DNA from 2 places in the Vibrio sp. Of14-4 genome. Region 1 is predicted to be linked to the other one. Evidence: riboswitches for the same ligand, from Rfam matches in the RefSeq annotation. Region 1 holds a riboswitch; the other holds the start of a gene.

The links. Region 1 has a riboswitch for lysine ahead of MHN79_RS01215 (Na+/H+ antiporter NhaC family protein). Riboswitches for the same ligand answer to the same signal wherever they lie in the genome.
Region 2: another riboswitch for lysine. It lies ahead of lysC (lysine-sensitive aspartokinase 3); the one in region 1 lies ahead of MHN79_RS01215 (Na+/H+ antiporter NhaC family protein).

The regions. Positions count from the first base shown of each region.
Region 1 is NZ_JAKRGI010000001.1:275,822-289,713, forward strand. It holds gene MHN79_RS01180 (chalcone isomerase family protein) at 1-449, shown strand, start outside; gene MHN79_RS01185 (DUF3833 domain-containing protein) at 449-988, shown strand; gene purB (adenylosuccinate lyase) at 1,060-2,430, opposite strand; gene hflD (high frequency lysogenization protein HflD) at 2,576-3,193, opposite strand; gene mnmA (tRNA 2-thiouridine(34) synthase MnmA) at 3,205-4,326, opposite strand; gene MHN79_RS01205 (inosine/guanosine kinase) at 4,590-5,894, shown strand; gene MHN79_RS01210 (H-NS family nucleoid-associated regulatory protein) at 5,982-6,389, opposite strand; lysine riboswitch at 6,998-7,179, shown strand; gene MHN79_RS01215 (Na+/H+ antiporter NhaC family protein) at 7,295-8,896, shown strand; His leader region at 9,063-9,190, shown strand; gene hisG (ATP phosphoribosyltransferase) at 9,235-10,131, shown strand; gene hisD (histidinol dehydrogenase) at 10,137-11,432, shown strand; gene hisC (histidinol-phosphate transaminase) at 11,438-12,478, shown strand; gene hisB (bifunctional histidinol-phosphatase/imidazoleglycerol-phosphate dehydratase HisB) at 12,543-13,616, shown strand; gene hisH (imidazole glycerol phosphate synthase subunit HisH) at 13,631-13,892, shown strand, end outside.
Region 2 is NZ_JAKRGI010000025.1:25,501-34,973, forward strand. It holds gene thiB (thiamine ABC transporter substrate binding subunit) at 1-744, shown strand, start outside; gene thiP (thiamine/thiamine pyrophosphate ABC transporter permease ThiP) at 754-2,355, shown strand; gene thiQ (thiamine ABC transporter ATP-binding protein) at 2,342-3,049, shown strand; gene yjgA (ribosome biogenesis factor YjgA) at 3,126-3,653, opposite strand; gene pmbA (metalloprotease PmbA) at 3,762-5,105, shown strand; gene lysC (lysine-sensitive aspartokinase 3) at 5,176-6,525, opposite strand; lysine riboswitch at 6,613-6,790, opposite strand; gene MHN79_RS18695 (LexA family transcriptional regulator) at 6,976-7,545, opposite strand; gene MHN79_RS18700 (hypothetical protein) at 8,023-8,619, shown strand; gene MHN79_RS18705 (hypothetical protein) at 9,250-9,473, shown strand, end outside.

The DNA.
Region 1 (13,892 bases):
GGTCTAGTGTGGGGCAGGCGCAGTTGTCGATGTTATTCTTTGACATTTACAAGTCGCAACTTCTTAGTCCCAATGGTCGATATATTGTTGGAGATGACATCACTCCGCACCCTTTGGCACTTTCCATTACGTACCAAAGAGATATATCTCAGAAACAGCTTGTGAAGGCGACCGTTGAACAGTGGGACAAACTTGGGTATGAATCAAGTACAATAAGCCTGTGGGCTCAACGTCTTGAAGCTATCTTCCCAGATATTGAAGAGGGTAACAATTTGACTTATGTCACCGATGGGTATCATGGACGATTTTTCTACACACGACCCAACGACAAAGCAGAGTTGATCGGAAAGATAGAAGAAGAAGCATTTAACGATGCGTTTCTAGCTATTTGGCTTTCCCCTCAAACCGAATATCCTAGTTTGAGACGAGATTTGATCGGGGGTTACTGATGTTTAAGCAGGTGAGACGCTTATTTTATACCCTTTTTATGGCTCTGGGCTTAACTGCTTGTAGCGCGGACATTGACGACTATCGAGAACATGAACCTAACTTCGATCTGTTCGAATATTTCGAGGGAGAATCGACAGCTTGGGGAATGGTGCAAGATTACACTGACCTGCAGACAAGGAGATTTGAAGTAGCCATAGTTGGAACAATAAAGGGTAACACGCTTACTCTTGTGGAAGACTTTGTGTTTGATGATGGTGAAAAGTCACGTCGCGTATGGAGTATAGAGCGTCTAGAACAAGGTCAGTATCAAGGACGAGCAGACGACATCATTGGAATGGCAAAAGGAACACAAGTCGGAAATGCTCTCCGGTGGCAATATGACTTTGCTCTTCAACTAGAGGACTCGACTGTGGTGGTGTCTTTTGACGATTGGTTGTATCGCCAAGATCAAAACCATGTATTCAATTTAACTAAGATAAAGAAGTTTGGCATCGAAGTCGGACAGATTACTTTGTTTTTTCAAAAGACAAGTAGGTGAGTAGCTTTATTGTACAAAAATACAAAAGGACGGCAAACTAGCCGTCCTTTTTTAGTTAGTGAGAAAGCTTTCTATAGCTTATCGGTTAGCTCGATTGCTTGACCTATGTAATTAGCTGGCGTCATTTGTTTTAAACGTTCTTTCTCGTGTTCTGGTAATGCTAGCCCTTCGATGAACTGTTTCATTGCTTCGCCATCAACACGTTTACCGCGAGTGAGTTCCTTTAGTTTTTCATAAGGCTTTTCAATTCCATAGCGGCGCATAACAGTTTGAACTGGTTCTGCAAGCACTTCCCAGTTTTGATCGAGCTCTGCTAGAAGAGCATCACGATTGACTTCTAGTTTGCTGATGCCTTTAAGTGTTGACGTATATGCAATGATTGCATAACCGACACCAACACCTAAATTACGTAGGACTGTTGAGTCCGTTAGATCACGCTGCCAGCGAGAGATTGGAAGTTTCTGCGCTAAGTGTGCAAACACTGCATTAGCAAGACCAAGGTTACCCTCTGAGTTTTCAAAATCAATAGGGTTGACTTTATGAGGCATAGTTGAAGACCCAATCTCACCCGCAATGGTTTTTTGCTTGAAATGACCCAGCGCAATATAACCCCAAATATCTCTATCAAAATCAATCAATATGGTATTGAATCGAGCAATGGCATCGAACAATTCTGCGATGTAATCGTGTGGCTCAATCTGAGTTGTGTATGGATTCCAACTCACGCCCAGAGATTCAGTGATGAAGTCTTCAGAAAACTGATGCCAGTTTAACTCTGGATAAGCGGACAAATGGGCATTGTAGTTGCCTACTGCACCATTAATTTTTGCGAGAATTTCGACACTAGCAATTTGCTTATACTGACGCTCCATGCGGTACGCAACATTGGCCATTTCCTTCCCCATAGTTGATGGAGACGCTGGTTGACCATGAGTTCGAGAGAGCAGTGGAATATCTCGATATTCAACAGCAAGAGCTTTGATGGCATCAATGATGTTGCGTATTTCGGGCAGAATCACAGTCTCACGCGCTTCTTTTAGCATTAGCGCATGAGAGGTATTGTTGATATCTTCAGAGGTACAAGCAAAATGTAGAAATTCATTAACAGCGTGCAATTCAGGGATGTCAGCAACTTTTTCTTTCAGGAAATACTCTACCGCTTTGACATCATGGTTGGTTGTACGCTCAATTTCTTTGATTCTACGTGCATCTTGCTCAGAGAAATTGTCAGCAAGCTCGTTTAAAAACTGATTCGCTTCTGCACTAAAAGCTGGGACTTCTACAATTTCGGCTGTCGCTGCAAGTTTTTGTAACCAACGGATTTCGACGATAGTACGGTATTTAAGTAGACCATATTCACTAAAAATCTCGCGTAAAGCTATAGTCTTGCTTCCGTATCGGCCGTCTACTGGTGAAACAGCAGTCAATGCTGACAGTTCCATGATGTTCTCCTGAATTGAGTGTCTAAATGTCGTGAGCTTTATACCAATAACTTACACGATTGTCACGCACATTGCGCAAACGTTTGCTGTGGTGGTTTTTAGGATATAACAGCCAACTCTGAACTAACTAAGTTGGCCATTATGTTTAAATTCTTGCTAATAGGATTCGAGCTTGTTCGACCATTTTCTTTCGCCCAAAGATGAGGTGTCGCCTCTTGCCTCCTACTTGGCGCCATAAAACAGCACTGCGAATACCCGAAAGTAACAAAGCTCTGACCTTGTGCTGGTTATTTATTTGCTGTAGTACAGATGGTGTTCCTGTTACCTGTATTCTTGGGCCTATTGGACTGATAACGTCGAGATAGATACTTGCGAGGTTACTCAGCATTTGTTCATCTAATAAGTCAAAATGATCAAGCTGCCTATCTATCATTTGGATTCGGTCTCCCAGTTGAGACATCGCATCTTTACGTCCACTTAGCTTCCTTTCAAGTGCCATCAAACTGATGATGTAACGAGTAACTTCACTGCCCGAAGGGGTACTATCTATCCCTTTAACAATGCATTCTAGCCCGATTTTTAAATTTGACTCTCGACCAAAAACACCCACAGTATTGGCTGGGGAGGTGTTTAGAATTGCTTTTAGCGATGCTTCAAATGCGTCAGAGTCACAGTGACCGTTTTTCGCTACTTGTTGAACGAGAGCAACAGCTTGGCAAATCCCGGCAAAAGCGATAGTTTGGTCATAAAGTGCATTAGCCACAGACAGTACTCCTAAATACGTTCTTTAATAATGCCACCACCTAAGCACGCTTCTCCTTGGTAAAATACAGCGGATTGGCCTGGTGTAACAGCGACTTGAGGATCATCAAATATGACTTTAATGGTGTTGTCATCAACCGGAATAATGGTGCAGGGTATATCAGCTTGGCGATAACGTGTTTTCACGGAACATTGGAAAGGTTCTGTGATTGTTTTGCGATTGACCCAATGCAGTTGTGAGGCAATTAAGCCTTGAGACTTTAGTAAAGGGTGATCGGCACCCTGCACGGCAATCAGTACATTTCTCTTGAGGTCTTTATCTGCGACATACCAAGGGTCTTCATTACCGCCGCCACCTTTTTGCCCACCTATATGTAGGCCTTTTCTTTGACCTAGAGTGTGATACATAAGCCCTTGATGCTCACCGATCACCTTGCCCTCTGGAGTTTCAATTTTTCCCGGTTGTGCTGGAAGATAACGTGAAAGAAAGTCAGTAAACTTACGCTCACCAATAAAGCAAATACCGGTCGAATCTTTTTTCTTAGCGGTAATGAGATCTTGCTCTTCTGCTATTCTTCGCACTTCTGGCTTTTCTAATTCACCAACAGGAAAAAGGCTACGAGCAACTTGCTCATTGCTGAGTGTATATAGGAAATAGCTCTGATCTTTATTAGAGTCTAAACCACGAAGCATTTTTACTTCGTCTACATTGTCTGAAAACGTCCGGCGCACGTAATGGCCCATTGCAATGTAGTCTGCATCAAGCACCTCGTCGGCAAATTCTAAAAACGCTTTGAATTTTATTTCCTTGTTGCAGAGGATGTCAGGATTTGGAGTACGTCCAGCTTTATATTCTGATAAAAAGTACTCAAAGACATTGTCCCAATATTCCGCAGCAAAGTTAATTTTATGTAGGTAGATACCCAACTTGTCACAAACCGCTTGCGCATCTGCTAAGTCTTCGGCTGCTGTACAGTATTCCTCGTTATCATCTTCCTCCCAGTTTTTCATGAACAAGCCTTCTACTTGATAGCCTTGTTGTTTGAGAAGAAAAGCGGAAACGGATGAGTCGACACCGCCAGACATGCCCACGATGACTTTCTTTTTACTGTTGTCAGTATAGTTCTGAGACATTTCAAAACACCACACAAATTAACTGGAGGCAAATCTTAACAGAAAGCGTTAGCGGGTGACAGTTTCTCGGTTGAAAACACCGTTCATTTCTTAGTTGATAGTTCATGGGGAGCGTTAACTTTCGCCAAAGCAAGCCAGTAGAATTCGGTGATTTATTATTTTATTAATAATGCAAACGTTTGCTACAATTGAAAGGTTGCTGCATCTGATCGCGCAAGGTAGAATCCAAACCCTTTTTCATCCCTTACTCAGAAAAATTTGCTATGAAGTTCCCAGGTCAACGAAAATCTAAACATTATTTTCCTGTCCATACACGTGATCCTCTGGTTAGCCAGTCTCAACAAAGTAAGAAGGTATCGAGTACACACATTATTGGTATTGATCAAACTTTGGTAGATATTGAAGCCAAAGTGGACTCGGAACTTATTGATAGATATAAGTTGAGTAAAGGGCACTCATTAGTTATTGATGATGATACAGCGGAAGCTCTCTATAACGAGTTGAAAGAAAACAATTTAATTACGAATGAGTACGCTGGTGGTACCATAGGTAATACTCTTCATAATTATTCAGTCCTTGCCGATGATCGCTCAACACTTTTGGGAGTGATGAGTCAGGATATTAAAATTGGTAGTTATGGTTATCGCTATTTGTGTAATACCTCTAGCCGTATGGACCTTAACTATTTACAGGGTGTTGATGGTGCAATAGGAAGGTGCTTTGCATTAATTTCAGATGATGGTGAGAGGACCTTCGCAATTAGTGAAGGCCAGATGAATCAGCTTCATGCAAATAATATCCCTGAGTCTATATTCAAAAATGCATCGGCATTAGTGCTGACATCTTACTTAGTTCGTTGCAAAGAAGGCGATCCTATGCCGAATGCAACAATGAAAGCTATTGAGTATGCGAAAAAGTATAACGTTCCGGTTGTACTAACCTTGGGGACAAAATATGTTATCCAGAATGATCCTATATTTTGGCAAGCGTTTTTACGAGACCATGTAAGTGTAGTGGCCATGAATGAAGATGAAGCTGAAGCATTGACCGGAGAGTCTGATCCGCTTGTTGCTTCCGATAAAGCTTTGGAATGGGTCGATTTAGTATTGTGTACTGCGGGACCGGTCGGATTATTTATGGCTGGTTACACAGAAGATGCAGCTAAACGTCAAACCTCTCTTCCTTTGCTCCCTGGAAGTATTGCTGAATTCAATCGTTATGAATTTAGTCGACCAGCTGAAAAGGCAGCATGTGAAAATCCAATTAAGGTTTATTCTCATATATCACCTTATATGGGTGGGCCTGAGAAAATTAAGAATACAAATGGTGCAGGAGATGCTGCACTTTCTGCTTTATTACATGATATGGCAGCAAATAAACACCATAGAGAAAATGTGCCTAATTCTAGTAAGCATGCTCATACTTTTTTGACTTATTCGTCATTTTCACAGGTTTGCAAATATTCTAATCGCGCTAGTTATGAAGTGCTAGTACAACATTCTCCGCGTTTATCGAGAGGATTACCCGAGCGAGAAGACAGTTTAGAAGAAGCGTACTGGGAACGCTAACATATTGATGGCAATAAAAAAGCCTCATACAAATGAGGCTTTTTTATATTATAAAATCACATATTTAAAGTTTATTTATATATGTAATTAGATTAGGAAATCATCCAGAGATTTGCCAGCATCTAATTTTTCCTGAATTGCAGAAGGCGTACGACCTTGGCCAGTCCAAGTTTTCTTCTCACCGTTACTGTCTACATACTTGTATTTAGCAGGACGCGGTGCGCGCTTAGATTTCTGCTTACCTGCAGACTCTCCAGCTAATGCAGATATAACCATGTTTTTATCTAGCCCTAACTGTTTAATTTGTTCAGCAATATCCGCTAGCTTAGCTTCTTGTGCAGCTTTTTCCGCTAACTCGGCTTCCTCTGCTTCTTTGCGCTCTGAGACAACAGTTGATAGTTTGTCTAGGGCTTCTTCTAGCTGTTCCAGTGTTAGCTCACGAGCAAATGCACGTAGGCTACGAATGTTTAATAAAGTTTTTGTTAGTTCCGACATATAGTTTCTCACTTAATTAAGGAGTCGATGGAATAAATATTAAACCCGTATTATCTGCAATACAATATTTTATAGTTAAATTCTTATAAAAAGTTATTATTTAATGCCTTAACATTAGAATAATGAGACCTTTCTTATTAACTGATTAAAATTTGTTACATAAAATATCGAAGCTTTTGTGATTATGACAATACTTATTGCCAATAAGTTTCATAATAGAGTGATATTTATTTATACAAACATGTTATTTAGTGCTACCCAGTTTGATGATCGTTATCACTGCACTAAGAATTTTTCAGTAAATTACTTTTTTACACTCTATTATTCATATCTTTGCCTGAAAAAATATGAAATAGAGACTAATTGCATAATTAACAAAGATGTTTTTCTAATCACATGAATCAGCTCGTTATTATAGCAGCTATTAATAATATGTATGAACTATTAAAAACTTACTAACAACCTGATATTGGGTACACTTGTTATTTTGCTGACTCTATTGAAATCAAGGCCTAGATAAGTACAATAGCGAGCACCTGAAGCGATGCGTTGTGATGGTTTTGTTAAATTGTCGTGGTTTTTTGCTAATTTTAGCTTCAAATCCCAATCATCGCGGTAGAGGAGCAGGGCAAATAAGTAGGGCTTGTTGGGGTGATGCCAATGAACAAGCGTGAAAGGTTGTTTTGCCGAAGTGGGTTTCCATATCAAAGGAGCTTGCTGGGGTTGCACCCGAAAGGGGTAACACTGCCATAGTCTATTACTTTTAACACTATGGAGCGCTACTGTAGGGCTAAAGATAGGTCAACTAATATCTTTTGCTTCGTCCGCCACTTATTGTTCTGGAATTAATCCTTCAATCAGTCTGCAGTAGATCTCTAACCATTAATTACTGGTTTTTGAAGATCATGAATTTAATTGATTTTGCATCATCGCCGATATCGCTGTTGCCACCACTAGTGGCTCTGAGCTTGGCAATTATTACTCGACGCGTCCTTTTATCTTTGGGTGTGGGTATTATCTTAGGAGCAGCGCTTCTAAATGACTATTCACTTGGCAATACAGTAGGATACGTTGGCTCAACAGTTTCTAGCGTATTCGTTGAGGATGGCGGTATAAATACTTGGAATATGAGTATTTTAGCCTTCCTAGTCTTGCTGGGTATGATGACAGCACTGCTGACTTTATCTGGCGGTACTCTAGCTTTTGCTGAATGGGCTCAATCCAGAGTCAAAAGTAAACGCGGTTCAAAACTACTAGCTGCGTTCTTAGGCGTATTTATTTTTGTTGATGACTACTTTAATAGCCTCGCAGTTGGAGCTATATCTCGTCCTGTCACAGATAGATTTTACGTTTCTCGAGCAAAACTTGCTTATATTCTTGACTCTACCGCTGCTCCGATGTGTGTGATTATGCCTGCATCAAGCTGGGGCGCTTACATCATCACGATTATAGGTGGTATCTTGGTCTCACACGGGATTACCGAATATTCCGCCTTAGGCGCATATGTTCGTTTGATTCCAATGAATTTTTATGCGGTATTTGCTTTGTTGATGGTATTCGCCGTTGCTTGGTTTGGACTTGATGTCGGAAAAATGCGCAAACATGAGATAGCGGCATCTCAAGGTCGTGGTTTCGGGCAACAAGAAGCAGAAGACACTCAACAAGCTCACGATATAAATGAAGAACTCGATATCACTCAAAGTGAGAAGGGCAAAGTCTCTGATCTAGTTCTGCCTATTGTTTTTCTTATCGCTGCGACCGTTGCATCTATGCTCTACACAGGAGGACAGTCTTTAAGTGCTGATAGTAAGCCTTTTACTTTACTTGGTGCATTTGAAAATACTGATGTTGGAACATCACTGGTTTATGGTGGTCTTGTCGGACTCGCTTTGGCATTAATCACGGTTATAAAGCAAGGTATAGCCGTAGGTGAGATTTCTCGTACGCTTTGGATCGGTGCTAAGTCTATGTTTGGTGCGATCCTAATCCTAATATTCGCTTGGACAATCGGCTCTATTATCGGTGATATGAATACCGGTAAATATTTGTCGACTCTTGCACAAGGTAATATTGGTGTCCATTGGCTTCCTGTTATTCTTTTCCTTCTCGCAGGTCTTATGGCGTTTTCAACCGGAACATCATGGGGCACTTTTGGTATCATGTTACCTATTGCTGGTGATATGGCCGCTGCGACAGAAATTGGTTTAATGCTACCTATGCTAAGTGCTGTGCTTGCTGGTTCAGTTTTTGGTGATCACTGCTCTCCGATATCTGATACCACGATATTGTCATCAACAGGTGCGCGTTGTGATCACATCGATCATGTGTCTACACAGTTGCCCTATGCGCTTTCAGTCGCTGCTGTATCATGCGTTGGTTTCATTTCGCTTGGAATGACAGCATCGATTGGCATTTCATTTTTGGCATCTTTTGTGACTTTTATTGCTGTGTGTGTTTTGCTGTCTTCTTTGTCTAAAACTAAGATGGCGAGTTGCCCAGACGCATAATTGAACTTAAAGTTTTTAAGGGAGCAAATGCTCCCTTTTTATTTGTATAAGACAAATTCAAAAAATCTTTAATTTTTAGTTGAAAAATAAATCATCCTTGGGTAGGGTGGTTGTTAAGCAAGCCAACTGAACAATATATAAGTATGCGCAATTATACAATGAACATTCATCACCATCATCACCCAGACTAGTCTTTCGGGAGATGTGCGCATACCCGGGAGGCAAGAAGCTCCCGGAGGAATAAATCGCTAACACAAGATTTCAACCCTCGGGAGATAACTCCCGAGGGTTTTTTGGTTTTTACGATTTAAGATTTGATTTATACAGGGAAACGAGTAATGACAACACAACGTTTGAGAATAGCGATTCAGAAAAAAGGTCGTTTGAGCAGAGAATGCCAAGAGCTACTTAAAAAGTGCGGTGTTAAGTTCAATATCATGGGAGAGCGTCTGGTTGTCCACTCTTTGAACATGCCAATCGACCTTTTGCTTGTTCGTGATGATGACATCCCCGGCTTAATTATGGATGGTGTCGTAGACCTTGGCTTTATTGGTGAGAATGAACTAGAGGAGGTTCGTTTAGATCGACGAGCACTTGGCGAACCATGTGAATTTATCCCACTTCGCCGACTAGATTTTGGTGGTTGCCGCCTCTCTATCGCAATCGATAAAGATGAAGAATACAGCGGCCCTCAAGATCTGGCAGGTAAGCGTATTGCGACCACCTACCCGCAACTTCTTAAGGCCTATATGGATAAGCAAGGTGTTCCGTTTTCCACCTGCATGTTAACCGGATCGGTCGAGGTTGCACCGCGAGCAGGTTTAGCCGATGCGATTGCTGATCTTGTCTCAACAGGCGCAACGTTAGAAGCTAATGGACTAAAGGAAGCAGAGGTGATTTTTGAGTCCAAAGCCACTTTAATTCAGCGTGTGGGGGATTTTGAAGCAGATAAGACAGCGTTGATCGAAAAACTTCTCACGCGAATGCAAGGGGTTCAACAAGCTAAAGAATCAAAATATATCATGCTACATGCACCAGTAGGTCAGTTAGAGCAGGTAAAAGCCTTACTTCCGGGTGCTGAGGATCCAACCGTTCTTCCTCTCTCATCCGATAAAGAAAAAGTTGCGATTCACTTAGTGAGTACGGAAAACCTGTTCTGGGAAACGATGGAGCAGCTCAAAGAGCTGGGCGCCAGCTCAATCCTTGTTCTGCCAATTGAAAAAATGATGGGGTAGTTGCAATGAAAACCGTTGTCTGGGAAGCTTTAAGCCAAGTACAGCAAGATTCTATTTTGAAGCGTCCTGCCATGCTCGATGGAGCGAGCATTACCGCTGCTGTTTCAAATGTTATTGAGCAAGTTAAGGCTGACGGTGATAAGGCGTTATTTTCCCTTACTGAACAGTTTGACCGTATTAAACCTGAATCAATACGAGTCGCTTCTCAAGATATTGAACAAGCCTCACAACGCTTATCCTCTCGAATGAAAGCAGCACTTGAACAGGCTTACTCAAATATTTCCAAATTTCATACCGCGCAAAAACCACAACCAATTAAAGTAGAAACCCAACCGGGAGTAGTGTGCGAACAAGTTTCACGCCCGATCCAGAAAGTTGGTCTGTACATACCTGGTGGTAGCGCACCATTACCTTCAACGGTATTGATGCTGGGCGTTCCAGCAAAGATTGCTGGTTGTCGTAAAGTGGTGCTTTGCTCTCCACCACCGATTGCGGATGAGATCCTTTATGTTGCTAAACTCTGTGGTATTGATGAGGTTTACAATGTGGGTGGTGGCCAAGCTATCGCGGCCATGGCATACGGTACAGAGACAGTCTCAAAAGTCGATAAAATTTTTGGTCCGGGTAATGCGTATGTGACAGAAGCGAAACGTCAAGTGAGTAATGATTTTCGCGGAGCATCAATTGATATGCCAGCGGGGCCTTCAGAGGTGCTTGTTATTGCAGATGAAAGTGCTGAAGCCGACTTTGTTGCGGCAGACTTATTGAGTCAGGCAGAACATGGACCCGATTCCCAGGTAGTGCTTGTAACACCATCGCCAATTATTGCCGATCAAGTTACAGATGCAATTAGGCGTCAACTGACAGATTTACCTCGTGCTGAAATTGCAGAACAAGCGCTCGCGTCTAGCCTAGTGATTATCGCGGAGTCTTTAACCCAAGCTGTATCAATATCCAATTACTACGGTCCTGAGCATTTAATCGTTCAGACTAAAAATCCTCGCGAGCTTCTTCCTTTGCTTGATAACGCGGGTTCGATATTTCTTGGTGACTGGTCCCCAGAATCAGCAGGTGACTATGCGTCTGGAACCAATCATGTGCTTCCAACTTATGGTTACACCCGCACGCACTCGAGCCTTGGATTATCGGACTTTTCTAAGCGTATGACAGTACAGGAGCTATCTGCTGAAGGCTTGAAAAATCTCGCCCCTACTGTGATAACCATGGCAGAGGCGGAAGGCTTAGATGCTCATAAACGTGCAGTGACTATTCGAGTCGAAAAATTGAAGTCTAAAGGATAATCACAATGGAAAAGTTAGCAAGAAAACAAATCCAAACTCTTACTCCCTATATGTCTGCTCGCAGAATAGGGGGAAGTGGTGATGTGTGGCTCAATGCCAACGAGTCACCATTCAATAACGAATATAAAACCGATTTTGCACGTCTTAATCGCTATAGTGAGTGCCAGCCTAACGAGCTCATTTCTGCCTATGCCGCTTATGCTGGGGTAAGGCCTGAGCAGACCATTACCACTCGTGGAGCCGACGAAGGGATCGAGCTACTAATGCGCGCTTTTTGTGAGCCAAGAGAAGATGCGATTTTATACTGTCCACCGACTTACGGTATGTACTCAATCAGTGCTGAAACCATGGGAGTTGAGCAAAAAATAGTGCCGTTGACATCAGATTGGCAACTCGATTTAACCAAGATCGAAGCTAACTTAGACAAGGTGAAACTGATTTTTATTTGCTCTCCAAACAACCCGACAGGGAACTTAGTTAAGCGTGAAGACATAGTAGCACTTCTTGAGATGACTAAAGAGCGTGCCATTGTTGTCATGGATGAGGCCTACATTGACTTTTGTCCCGAAGCTTCAACGGTTGATTTGCTGTCTCAATACTCAAATCTGGCCATTTTGCGCACTTTATCCAAGGCATTTGCTCTTGCAGGACTGCGCTGTGGATTTACCCTAGCAAATCAAGACCTAATCAAGGTGCTGCTCAAAGTCATTGCGCCATACCCAGTTCCAGTTCCTGTTTCCGAAATCGCCACACAAGCACTGTCTGAAGCGGGCTTAGCACGAACCAAATTCCAAGTGCTGGATTTGAATGCCAACCGCGCTTATTTGCAAGTTGGCTTATCTATGATTTCGGGCCTAGAGGTATTTGAAGGCTGGGGTAACTATTTATTGGTTAAGTTTCCAGATGGCGATGCCCTATTCAAAGCGGCATGGGACACAGGTGTTATTTTACGCAATTCACCGATTGAGAACTGTGTGCGTATCAGTGTTGGTAACCGTGATGAGTGTGAAAAAACGCTCGGTTTTATAAGAAATTACTACTCATAGTTAGTGAAAAAATAAAGTGCGTTGACTAAAGGTGAGCGCTAAAAATTGCAATAAGGAAATTCGAGTGAGCAAACAACAAAAAATCCTTTTTATCGACCGTGATGGAACCTTGATAGTAGAACCACCTACTGATTTTCAGGTAGATAGATTAGACAAACTCAAGTTTGAGCCCTTTGTCATTCCAAGTTTATTGTCCTTGCAAGAGGCGGGGTATCGTCTTGTTATGGTCACCAACCAAGATGGGTTAGGTACAGACAGTTACCCACAAGAAGATTTCGATGGACCACATACTATGATGATGGACATCTTCGAATCTCAAGGGGTAAAGTTTGATGATGTGCTGATTTGCCCACACTTTGAACATGACAACTGTTCGTGTCGCAAACCCAAACTAGGGCTTGTTAAAGAGTATCTCAGAGCAGGCAAGGTTGATTTTCAGAACTCAGTTGTTATTGGTGATCGTCAGACGGATTTGCAATTAGCAGAAAATATGGCCATCAGAGGCATTCAATATAATCCACAGACAATGGGCTGGCAGCAGATTGTCAACGACTTAACTATCAAAGCACGCGTTGCAGAAGTAGTGCGCACCACTAAAGAAACAGATATCAAAGTTGCGGTTAACCTTGATCAGCAAGGAAGCAATGATATTTCAACCGGACTAGGCTTTTTTGATCACATGCTGGATCAAATTGCGACACACGGCGGGTTTCAGATGGCGTGTAAAGTCGATGGTGATTTGCATATTGACGATCACCACACAGTAGAAGATACCGCTTTAGCTTTGGGACAAGCACTGAAAGAAGCCTTGGGTGATAAACGTGGTATTGGTCGATTTGGCTTCAGTTTACCCATGGATGAGTGTTTGGCCCAATGCGCGTTGGACTTGTCTGGTCGTCCTTACTTGAAGTTCGATGCGAAGTTTAGCCGTGAACAAGTAGGAGATTTATCTACTGAAATGGTTGGACACTTTTTCAGGTCGTTAACAGACACACTAGCTTGTACGCTACATCTTTCTTCATCTGGCGACAACGACCACCACATTGTTGAAAGTCTGTTTAAAGCTTTTGGCCGCACAGTTCGCCAAGCGATTAAAGTTGAAGGTACTGAGTTACCCAGTAGTAAAGGCGTACTTTGAAGGAGAACCATGCAGTGAAAGAACAGAAAGTGGTTATTATCGATACAGGTTGTGCCAACGTGTCGTCGGTAAAGTTTGCCATCGAACGCCTGGGTTACCCAGTGACTATTTCAAGTGATCCTCAGGTTGTGTTATCGGCCGATAAATTGTTTTTACCCGGAGTTGGCACCGCAAGTGAAGCGATGAAAAACCTTCAACAACGTGATCTTGTCCGCTTGGTTAAACAAGTCGAAAAGCCGCTTCTGGGTATCTGTTTAGGGATGCAACTTTTGGCCA
Region 2 (9,473 bases), on a different contig from region 1:
GGCTTAGATAAGAACTTAATGCCTGAAGCCAAGAAAACCGGTTTGCTTACTGAACATCAGGTTGATACCAAAACAGTCGACTTGCCTAATGGTTGGAGTGACTCAGTATTTCTGCCCTATGATTTTGGTTATTTTGCCTTTGTATATAACAAGGAAAAATTGTCAAAGCCTCCCCATAGTCTCAAAGAGCTAGTGGAATCTCGTGACGATCTTAAAGTTATCTACCAAGATCCGCGTACTTCAACGCCGGGTCAAGGCTTGATGTTATGGATGAAGTCTGTTTATGGCGATGCTGTCTCTCCTGCTTGGCAGCAGTTAGCGAAGAAAACAGTGACAGTGACGAAAGGGTGGTCTGAAGCCTATTCGCTATTTCTTGATGGTGAAGCCGATATGGTACTCTCGTATACCACATCTCCGGCTTATCACTTGATTGCTGAGAATGACGCAAAGTTTGCTGCTGCGGATTTTAGCGAAGGCCATTATACCCAAGTTGAAGTTGCCGCTAAGGTCAAATCATCAAAAAATCCTCAATTGTCTGACCAATTTATGGCCTTTATTTTGAGCGATGATTTTCAATCTCTGATGCCTACGGGTAACTGGATGTATCCGGTCACAGACGTCACTTTACCTGAGGGCTTTGACACTCTCACCATTCCCAATAAAGCACTGAGCTTGAATGAAGAAGAGGTGGCTCAAAACCGCAAGGCATGGATTAGAGAATGGCAAAGCGCTTTGACTTTCTAAGGGTACCTTTTGTATAAAATCCCCAAATTAGGACTCTGGGTCGCGATATGCATCGCGGCCTTTGTTATTTGTGCCATTGGCGCATTATTGTCTTTTACTCCTTCATTAGACGTGTCACAAATATGGTCTGACCCTTATTATCGACACGTCACTAAGTTCAGTTTCTATCAAGCTTCATTATCAACTTTGTTGAGTATTGGACTGGCTATTCCCGTTGCTCATGCTTTGTATCGAAATTCATTTGTTGGTAAGCAGTGGGTACTCAAGCTCTTTTCCTCCACTTTAGTATTGCCTGTGTTGGTTGGAATATTTGGCTTGGTGTCTATCTATGGCAATAAAGGCTTAATAGTTGAACTACTTGATTGGATTGGGTTTGCAGCGCCATTTTCTATTTACGGCCTTAAAGGCATTCTACTTGCCCATGTATTTTTTAATTTGCCCTACGCCAGTCGATTATTACTTATGGCACTAGAGTCTATTCCTTGTGAGCAGCACAAACTTTGTGCTCACCTTGGAATGACACATTGGCATAAATTTAAATGGATAGAATGGCCTAGGCTGCGTCAGCAGCTACCTCATGTACTTGGTCTGGTGTTTATGCTGTGTTTTACCAGTTTTGCGACTGTAATGGCACTGGGGGGAGGTCCCAAATCAACCACCATTGAATTGGCTATCTATCAGGCGATAAAGTTTGACTTTGACTTGCAAGCTGGAGCGATTTTGGCGTTATGGCAAATGCTTTTGTGCAGCCTTATTGCTTTCGCTGTGCATCGCTTGGCAAGGCCTATTTCGGTGACAGCTTCGACGCAAATTAGCGACCATTTCTCTCTATCCGCTTCGTGGAGATCTCGCATATGGGATGGCTTTTGGATTATCTTTAGCCTTTTGTTGGTGATACCACCACTGTTTATGGTGGTGTGGAGTGGATTAAATGCCCAAGCGGTCAAGGTGCTTAGCGACCCAGCGTTTTGGAATGCTTTGTGGACATCGTGCAAGATAGCGCTGTTGGCAAGTGGTTTTGCTCTTTTCGTTGGCATTGCTATTTTGTTGACCAGTCGACGTCTGAGGTTGAATACCAAAGCCCGTTTTGCTGATCAAATTGAACTGATCGGAACCATTATTCTAGTCACACCAAGTTTGGTTATTGCGACTGGAGTGTTTTTATTACTGCGAAGTTTTACGGATGTTTTCAGCCTAGGTTTTGTGGTGGTGGTGATGGTTAACGCTTTGATGGGATTGCCCTATGTGATCAAAACCCTATCCCAACCTATGTTGCATATTGAGCAACAATATCAATATTTGTGTGCCAGCCTTGGTATCAAAGGTTGGCAACGTTTTCGATTGATTGAGTGGCGAGCACTGCGCAGGCCACTGGCTCATGCATTTGCTATCAGTTTTATGTTTGCGATCGGCGATCTTAGCGCTATTGCTTTGTTTGGCAGCCAAGAGTTTCGGACTTTACCGCTGTATTTGTTCCAATTATTAGGAAGCTATCAAATTGCAGCAGCAGCTGTGGTTTCTCTTACTCTGTTGATTTTGAGTCTAGGTTGCTTTGCTTTGATAGAAAGCTTGTTCAAAGCTAACTCTAAGGTGAAATATGCTCACGTTTAAAGATGTTTGTTACCATTACCAACAAGATACCTTCCTGTTTGAATTAGATATTCAGCAGGGAAGCCGAGTTGCTGTTATGGGCCCAAGTGGTGCTGGTAAATCAACCTTATTGGCTCTCGCAGCGGGTTTTATACAACCAAAAAGTGGTGAAATTGTTGCTAATGGAGAGGATATTGTAAAACTTGAACCTTATCAGCGGCCATTTGCATTCTTGTTTCAAGAGCATAATTTGTTCGCTCACCTTAGCGTAAGAGAGAATATCGGTTTAGGCTTACATCCTGGCTTGAAGCTGAGCCAAGAGCAGCGTTTTATGGTTGAGCAAGCCGCCAAGCAGGTTGGTATCGACGAGTATTTGGATCGTTTACCCGAGCAACTATCTGGTGGCCAGCGCCAGAGGGTGGCGTTAGCCCGATGCTTTGTCCAGCCTCATCCTATATGGCTTTTAGATGAGCCTTTTTCAGCATTAGATCCCATGTTACGTGAAGAAATGCTCGCATTGGTCAATAAACTTGCAACCGAACGCAATATTACCCTTGTGATGGTGACCCATCATCTCAGTGATGCTAGAGCCATAGGATCACATTTTGCCTATGTCGATAAAGGAAAAGTCTGGGCATCAGGCAATATTGAGGATTTAACGCCCGAGCATAAAGACCCAATATTGAGTGAGTTTGTTAAAGCAGGGCAGGGTTGAAGTACACAACTAGGGCTAGCGATTTAGCACGCTAGCCCTAACTATTTATCAAGTTTAATGCTAAGTTCGTGGAGTATTAAAACTCTTCATCGTGGAGTGCTTTGAGCACTTGGAATATCTCGCGGTACGCTTTAGCAGTCTTACCCGCACTCTTTTCTTTTACCGCTTGACGCGCTAACTGGCGTAGTCTCTGGCGATCGGCTTGTGGGTAAAGTTCCAGTACGTCAGCAATCGCGTCATCGCCTTCTGTTAGCATACGATCGCGAAGCTGCTCTAACTTATGTAAGGCAGCGGTTGCTTGCGAGTGCTTGTTACGTACTTTGTCTAATGCGGCTTGCAAAGGTTCTGGGTCTTCAAAGCGCATCAACTTGCCGATATATTGAAGCTGACGTCTGCGAGCCTCGTTTTTAAAACGTTGCGCATCTTTAATGGCGTCTGCCAAGTCTTCACTGAGCGGAAATTTTTCAAGTACAGAAGGCTTTAGATTCACTAATTCTTCGCCTAGCTTCTGCAACTCTTCCATGTCACGTTTCATCTCAGTCTTACTGACCCAAATGATTTCTTCCTCTTCTTCCCATGGCGCTTTTTGGTTCTTACGTGCCATTTTTCTGCCTTAATTTAACTGTCTATTTCTCTATTTTAACAAGAATCATGGGGAGAAAGCGAAATTCTTGTTATCCTAGGAAGAATATACCTAAAGCATGAAGAAAATATGGACGTAAAACAGCAAATTGCTCAGCAAAGCGTTGAGCTCGAAGCCGTGGTTGCAAAAGCACTCGAAATGGCTGCGCAAAAATCCGATGGTGCTGAAGTCGCGATCACAAAGAGCACTGGATTAAGTGTTTCTACTCGGATGTGTGAGGTAGAAAATGTTGAGTTTAACAGTGATGGTGCCTTAGGTATTACTGTGTTTAAAGGGCAGCGAAAGGGCAGCGCTTCGACATCTGATTTGAGTGAAAAGGCGATACAACAAACGGTTTTGGCGGCGCTTGATATCGCCAATTATACTTCCGAAGACCCTTACGCAGGCCCTGCGCCAAAAGAGCTGATGGTCAAAGAAATACCCGATCTTGATTTATTTCACCCTGATACTCCTGACCCTGATCAGGCAGCGCAAATTGCGATACGGGCTGAGCAGCAAGCGTTATCACACAGCGACAAAATCAAACAAAGTGATGGCGCCAGCTATGACAGTCACTATGGTCTAAAAGTCTATGGTAATAGCCATGGTGTGCTGGCGAGTTATGCATCAAGCCGTCACAGCACCAGCTGCTGTGTTATTGGTGAAGGCAAAAGTGGTGTGATGGAGCGTGATTACAGCTATACGGTTGCGCGCTGCAAAGACGACTTGTGGACGCCAGAATCGGTTGGCGAAAAAGCGGCAGAAAAGACAATTCGTCGTCTTGATGCGCAAAAGCTAAAAACGGGACAGTATCCGGTTATGTTTGCTGCCGACGTTGCGACTGGCTTGCTTGGTCATCTCGTGATGGCAATCAGTGGGGGAAATTTGTATCGCAAGTCTTCTTTCTTACTCGATCGTTTAGGTCAGCAGGTTTTACCTAACTGGTTCAATATTTCAGAAAAACCTCATGTGCTGAGAGGACTGGCTTCAAGCCCATTTGATAGCGAAGGTGTGATAACCCAAGATCGCGAAATTATCTCCGATGGTGTGCTATCGACCTATCTTTTGACCAGCTACGCGGCGCGCAAATTAGATATGACACCAACAGGTCATGCTGGTGGTATTCATAACTGGTACGTGCAATCAACGGGACAAGACTTTGAGCAAATGCTTAAAGAGTTAGGTACAGGCTTTTTGGTTACTGAAGTGATGGGGCAAGGTGTCAACATAGTCACTGGAGACTACTCTCGAGGAGCGGCAGGCTTTTGGGTAGAAAATGGTCAGATACAATATCCGGTTTCTGAAGTGACAATTGCCGGCAATCTTAGCTCTATGTTTGACAAAATCGCAGCAGTTGGCAGCGATATCGAAACACGCTCTCAAATTCAGACCGGTTCTATTTTGCTAGAAAGTATGAAAGTGGCAGGAGACTGATAGTCTATCGGATATATTATCCAGTGATAAAAAAGGGTTGAATGTTCAACCCTTTTTATTTCAAGTGAATTTATTCGAACAACTGACTATGCAGTCTTTGAATCGCGAGCTTAGAATCGGCTTCATTGACCAAAAAGCAAAGGTTATGTGGACTGGCTCCGTAACAAATCATTCTGAGATTAAAGTCTTCAAGCGTGCCAAAAACGTGCTTTGCATAGCCCTTACTTTCACTCATCTTGTTGCCAATTAAAGCCACCAGACACAAGTTATGTTCTACTTCAACACTGCATAATTCTTCAAGCTCTTCGCGTACATCTTGTGGCAGTTGAGGCGCACCTCCTGCGGTATCAGTTTGATCCAAAGTGAGACTCACACTGATTTCTGATGTGGTAATTAAATCAACCGAAATCTTATGTTTGGCCAAAATTTCAAACACCTTAGCCAAAAAGCCATAAGCATGAAACATACGTGCGCTGCGTAGCGTAACCATTGTTTGATTGCAGCGCAGAGCCAGTGCTCGAAATAAAGGCGAATCTTCTACTTGGTGGCGAATCCAAGTGCCACCTTGATCTGGCTGCTTGGATGAGCCTACAAATACGGGAATTTCATGACGAATTGCAGGCACTAACGTCGAAGGGTGGAGGATCTTAGCGCCAAAGTTGGCCATTTCCGACGCTTCGCTAAAACTTATCTCCGAGATAGGCGTTGCCTTAGGGGCAATGCGAGGATCAGTGGTGTAAATGCCCGGAACATCCGTCCAGATCTCAAGACCTTTAGCTTCCACGGCTTCTGCTATCAGTGCAGCGCTGTAGTCACTACCACCTCGGCCCAATGTGGTCGTATTGCCTTGCTCATCTGAGCCAATAAATCCTTGTGTAACAACGATGTGCTCTTGGCACAAAGGGACCAATTTTGACTGAGCAAGGCTGTAGATGGTGTCGAGTTCGGGTTCGGCTTTACCAAAGGCGCTGTCTGTTCGTAGCACCTCGCGAATATCAAATCTACGAGCATTAATACCACGTTCTTGCATGAGTTTAGTGAGAAGATGAGTAGACATTAACTCACCGCAAGCAACGAGATGATCGGTTAGCTTTTTACTCGGTTGAATAGAGGCGGCTTCAGCCAAACTAGTGACGGTATCAAGGATTTCATAGATGTCACTGGCGGTTTTGGTGGCATCGCCTAGCTGACTAAGTACGTTTTCGTGGATAGTGGCAAGTTGAGTGAGAAGCTGGCTTCGATGATCATTGTCTGATACGCCATTGGCCAATTCAACCAATAGATTGGTAACACCAGAACAGGCACTAATCACAACCAGCCTTGTATTTGGTCTTTGCTCGACAATCGCCGCGCAGCGACTCATGGCCTCAAAATTAGCCACACTGGTTCCACCAAACTTAGCAACATTAAAATTGCTCACAGTATTTCTCCCAAAACTTCCTGAAAATGAATAGTAATCCTTTGCTTGAAGAGAGAATGAGCGAGTCGAGGAGCTTATTATTAGGGCGACCTCAGAAGCTCTTCACCAGACTGAGCTGGTGACAGTTGATGGGACTCAACCCAAGTCAACCGACAGATCAAAACCACATTCTTGATCTACCTCGGCACTACTCCCCCTCAGTGTTATGTATTGGAGTTGTGGCTCCACAAAACACCTACCTGGGTAGTGCTCCTCTTCTGCAAAATGCATAAATACAGTGATAATAACCACCGTACCTCTTGCATTGAACGTGTTTATGAGCAGTTTGTCAACGGAAACTTTAGTTGGATAATCTCTAAAGTGGCGATGAAAACCGATAGGTTTTCTACTTATTCAAGTAACTAAAAATAGTCGTGCTAGGGCTGTGTTTATCGCTTGGAAAATAGTTGATTAACCATGACCAACCCAGCCTACCACTCGGCCAACGACTTCTCCCTGATCGATAGTTTCAAACTCTCGGTTTGCGGGAATAAATTTACCGCGATATTTACGTCTGAAGTGGAAAGTGCCACCTGCTTTAACTATCACTAAAGTGTTATCACTGGCCGATTTCATTGGCTCTACGATAATAAAGCAGCCAATAGGGTAATTGATGGCAAAGTCTGCAGAGATCATTGCAGCATCACGAACTCTGAGAGCGTAGCTTTCCGGTTTAGCGCCATTGGGGTAAAAGGTCGAACCTTGTGAATCTGGCTGCTCTTTTTCTATGTCTGCCCAACTTAGAATATTCACGCTTTTGGTGTGATAACCATGCATTTCTTCCGTTTCCATACGGGTCACGAACTCGCCCAGCGTAGTATCCATTTTTTCGAGCGCACGCACCAGCACTTGGGTGGGTAAGTCACCCTCTCCCTGCTCAAACCTTCCTATTGTTGCGCGGCTTGCGATACCGACAAAATCTTTTTGCTTTAATTTTTTCGATTTGCGTATTGCTGTAAAAACCTGATGTGCATCTGGCATATGCTTTACTCCTATTTTTGAATCTAAACGCCCAACTCAGTTGTTTTACTCTAGAAAAAGAGTCCAGTATGCCTCTGGTTTATCCCAGTGGTGCTGTTGTTATTTTTTCGCTCGATTATAAAGCATCTTAGAGTAATAAGAATGCTTTTAGAGTTTTTTTACAGATAAAATCACTTTATGACACAAAAATAGTGCTTTTGATATGCTTATTATCCGATTTTCCATAGTGATGCTAAGGGTTATAACTGTGTTTTATTTGTTCTATTGCCTATAGATATTGCTATATAAAGAGTTATTATCATCTAGTTTACTTTATCTTAGCTGTTCAAAACAAAAAACAATGCAATAAAAGGCTCAAATTTGAGTTGTTTTGTTGATTTATTGATTTTTTGGATCTAATAATGACCCCCTATTGGTTCTTTGGTTTTTGTTTGTGCTCTTAATAGACAGATTCCATATTCAGTAAGGGGGAGTAACTTGACTAATTATGACCAACAGCAACTAGAGGAAACTCGTGCTTTGATTGCGCAGGCGCTGGCCATTTATCAACCACAAAGATCAAGTGCTGGCTTTGATGGTGCTATGTATAATATCGAGCGGCGTCCTGGTTCAAGAAGGCAGGGTGAACGTATAACAGATCCACTACACATCAAAGCCTCTCGTTCCAATAAGAGCGCACGGCTGAACTGTTCAGATGATGTGTTTGAGCACTTAAGGGTGCAGAGAGTTCTCAAGTCATTGCCTTCGCATCTAGCTAAGTGGTTGATCTATAAGTACGGTGAAAGTGCGGCTGATAGTCTAGTTCCAGAGTTAGTTAGCATAGTTGAAGGAGAGCTACCTATAGAAAATTGCCGTAAGCCAACTAAAGCTAAGATTAGGAATATGGTCTTTGAGCGTTTGACACGGCGTGAGTTTGTTGACTGTTTGCAACGTAATTTATTTGAAGCAATTGGTGTTAAAAAGCAGACATACTTTCAGTGTTATGCCAAGCATAACGATAGTATCACTGATCGGTTTCAAGCTCTCGATGAGCTATCGTTACGGACTTTTCAACGACAATTTTCGAATCATTAACTTGGCACTAGTGTGTATAAAACGAAAAAAGACTCATATGTGAGTCTTTTTTTGTTGCATTACCCTGACCTTGCATGATAGTATTTTGTCATCGTCGAAGAATTGTTAAGTTTTCACGATGACCAATCTAAACTGGCCAAGCCCCTCTTATCCATATGAGGGGCTTTTTTGTGAGCATTGCAAATAGATAACTGCATGGAGTTCTTAACTCTCTCTTTTATTTAATAGATAAGAGCTATTGTTTAAGTTAGGTTAGGCTGCTATCCCTTACAATGAGAATCAAGTATCAGTGTGGTATCTATGTCCGAGCCTGCGCTATCTAGTGTGAATTCATAATACTGATAGTCAAAACTAACTGTGGAAAGATTAGGTTTCTCTATTTTTATTTAAGGCTTTTACGTATTTATTTGGAGTTATTTTTGAATTAAAAACAAAAAAAGCTCAAATATGAGTAATTTGTTGTTGCATTATCCTGACCTTGCATGATAGTATTTTGTCATCGTCGAAGATTTCCTTAGTTATCACCATAACTAGACAAGACTTATCGACTTAAGTAAGCCCCTCTCGCCGCAGAGGGGCTTTTTTATCGGTATCGCTTTAATCACCACTCACACCCTTAAGTTGTAATTTATGTTAACGAATGATGAAGAGACCAATGGCTTTTGGCTGTTTGTTGCCGTTTTTATCATTGCGAGATTAGGCGTGATGTTAAAAAAGTCAGAGAAAATCTCACCTAAGATATTTTTTGCAGAAGTGTTTATTGCTTTAGCAATGGCATTTGGGGCGTGGCACTTAGGTTTGATGCAAGGAATGACATACAGCCAAATTGTTGTTTATGGCCTTTTCGGGGCGCT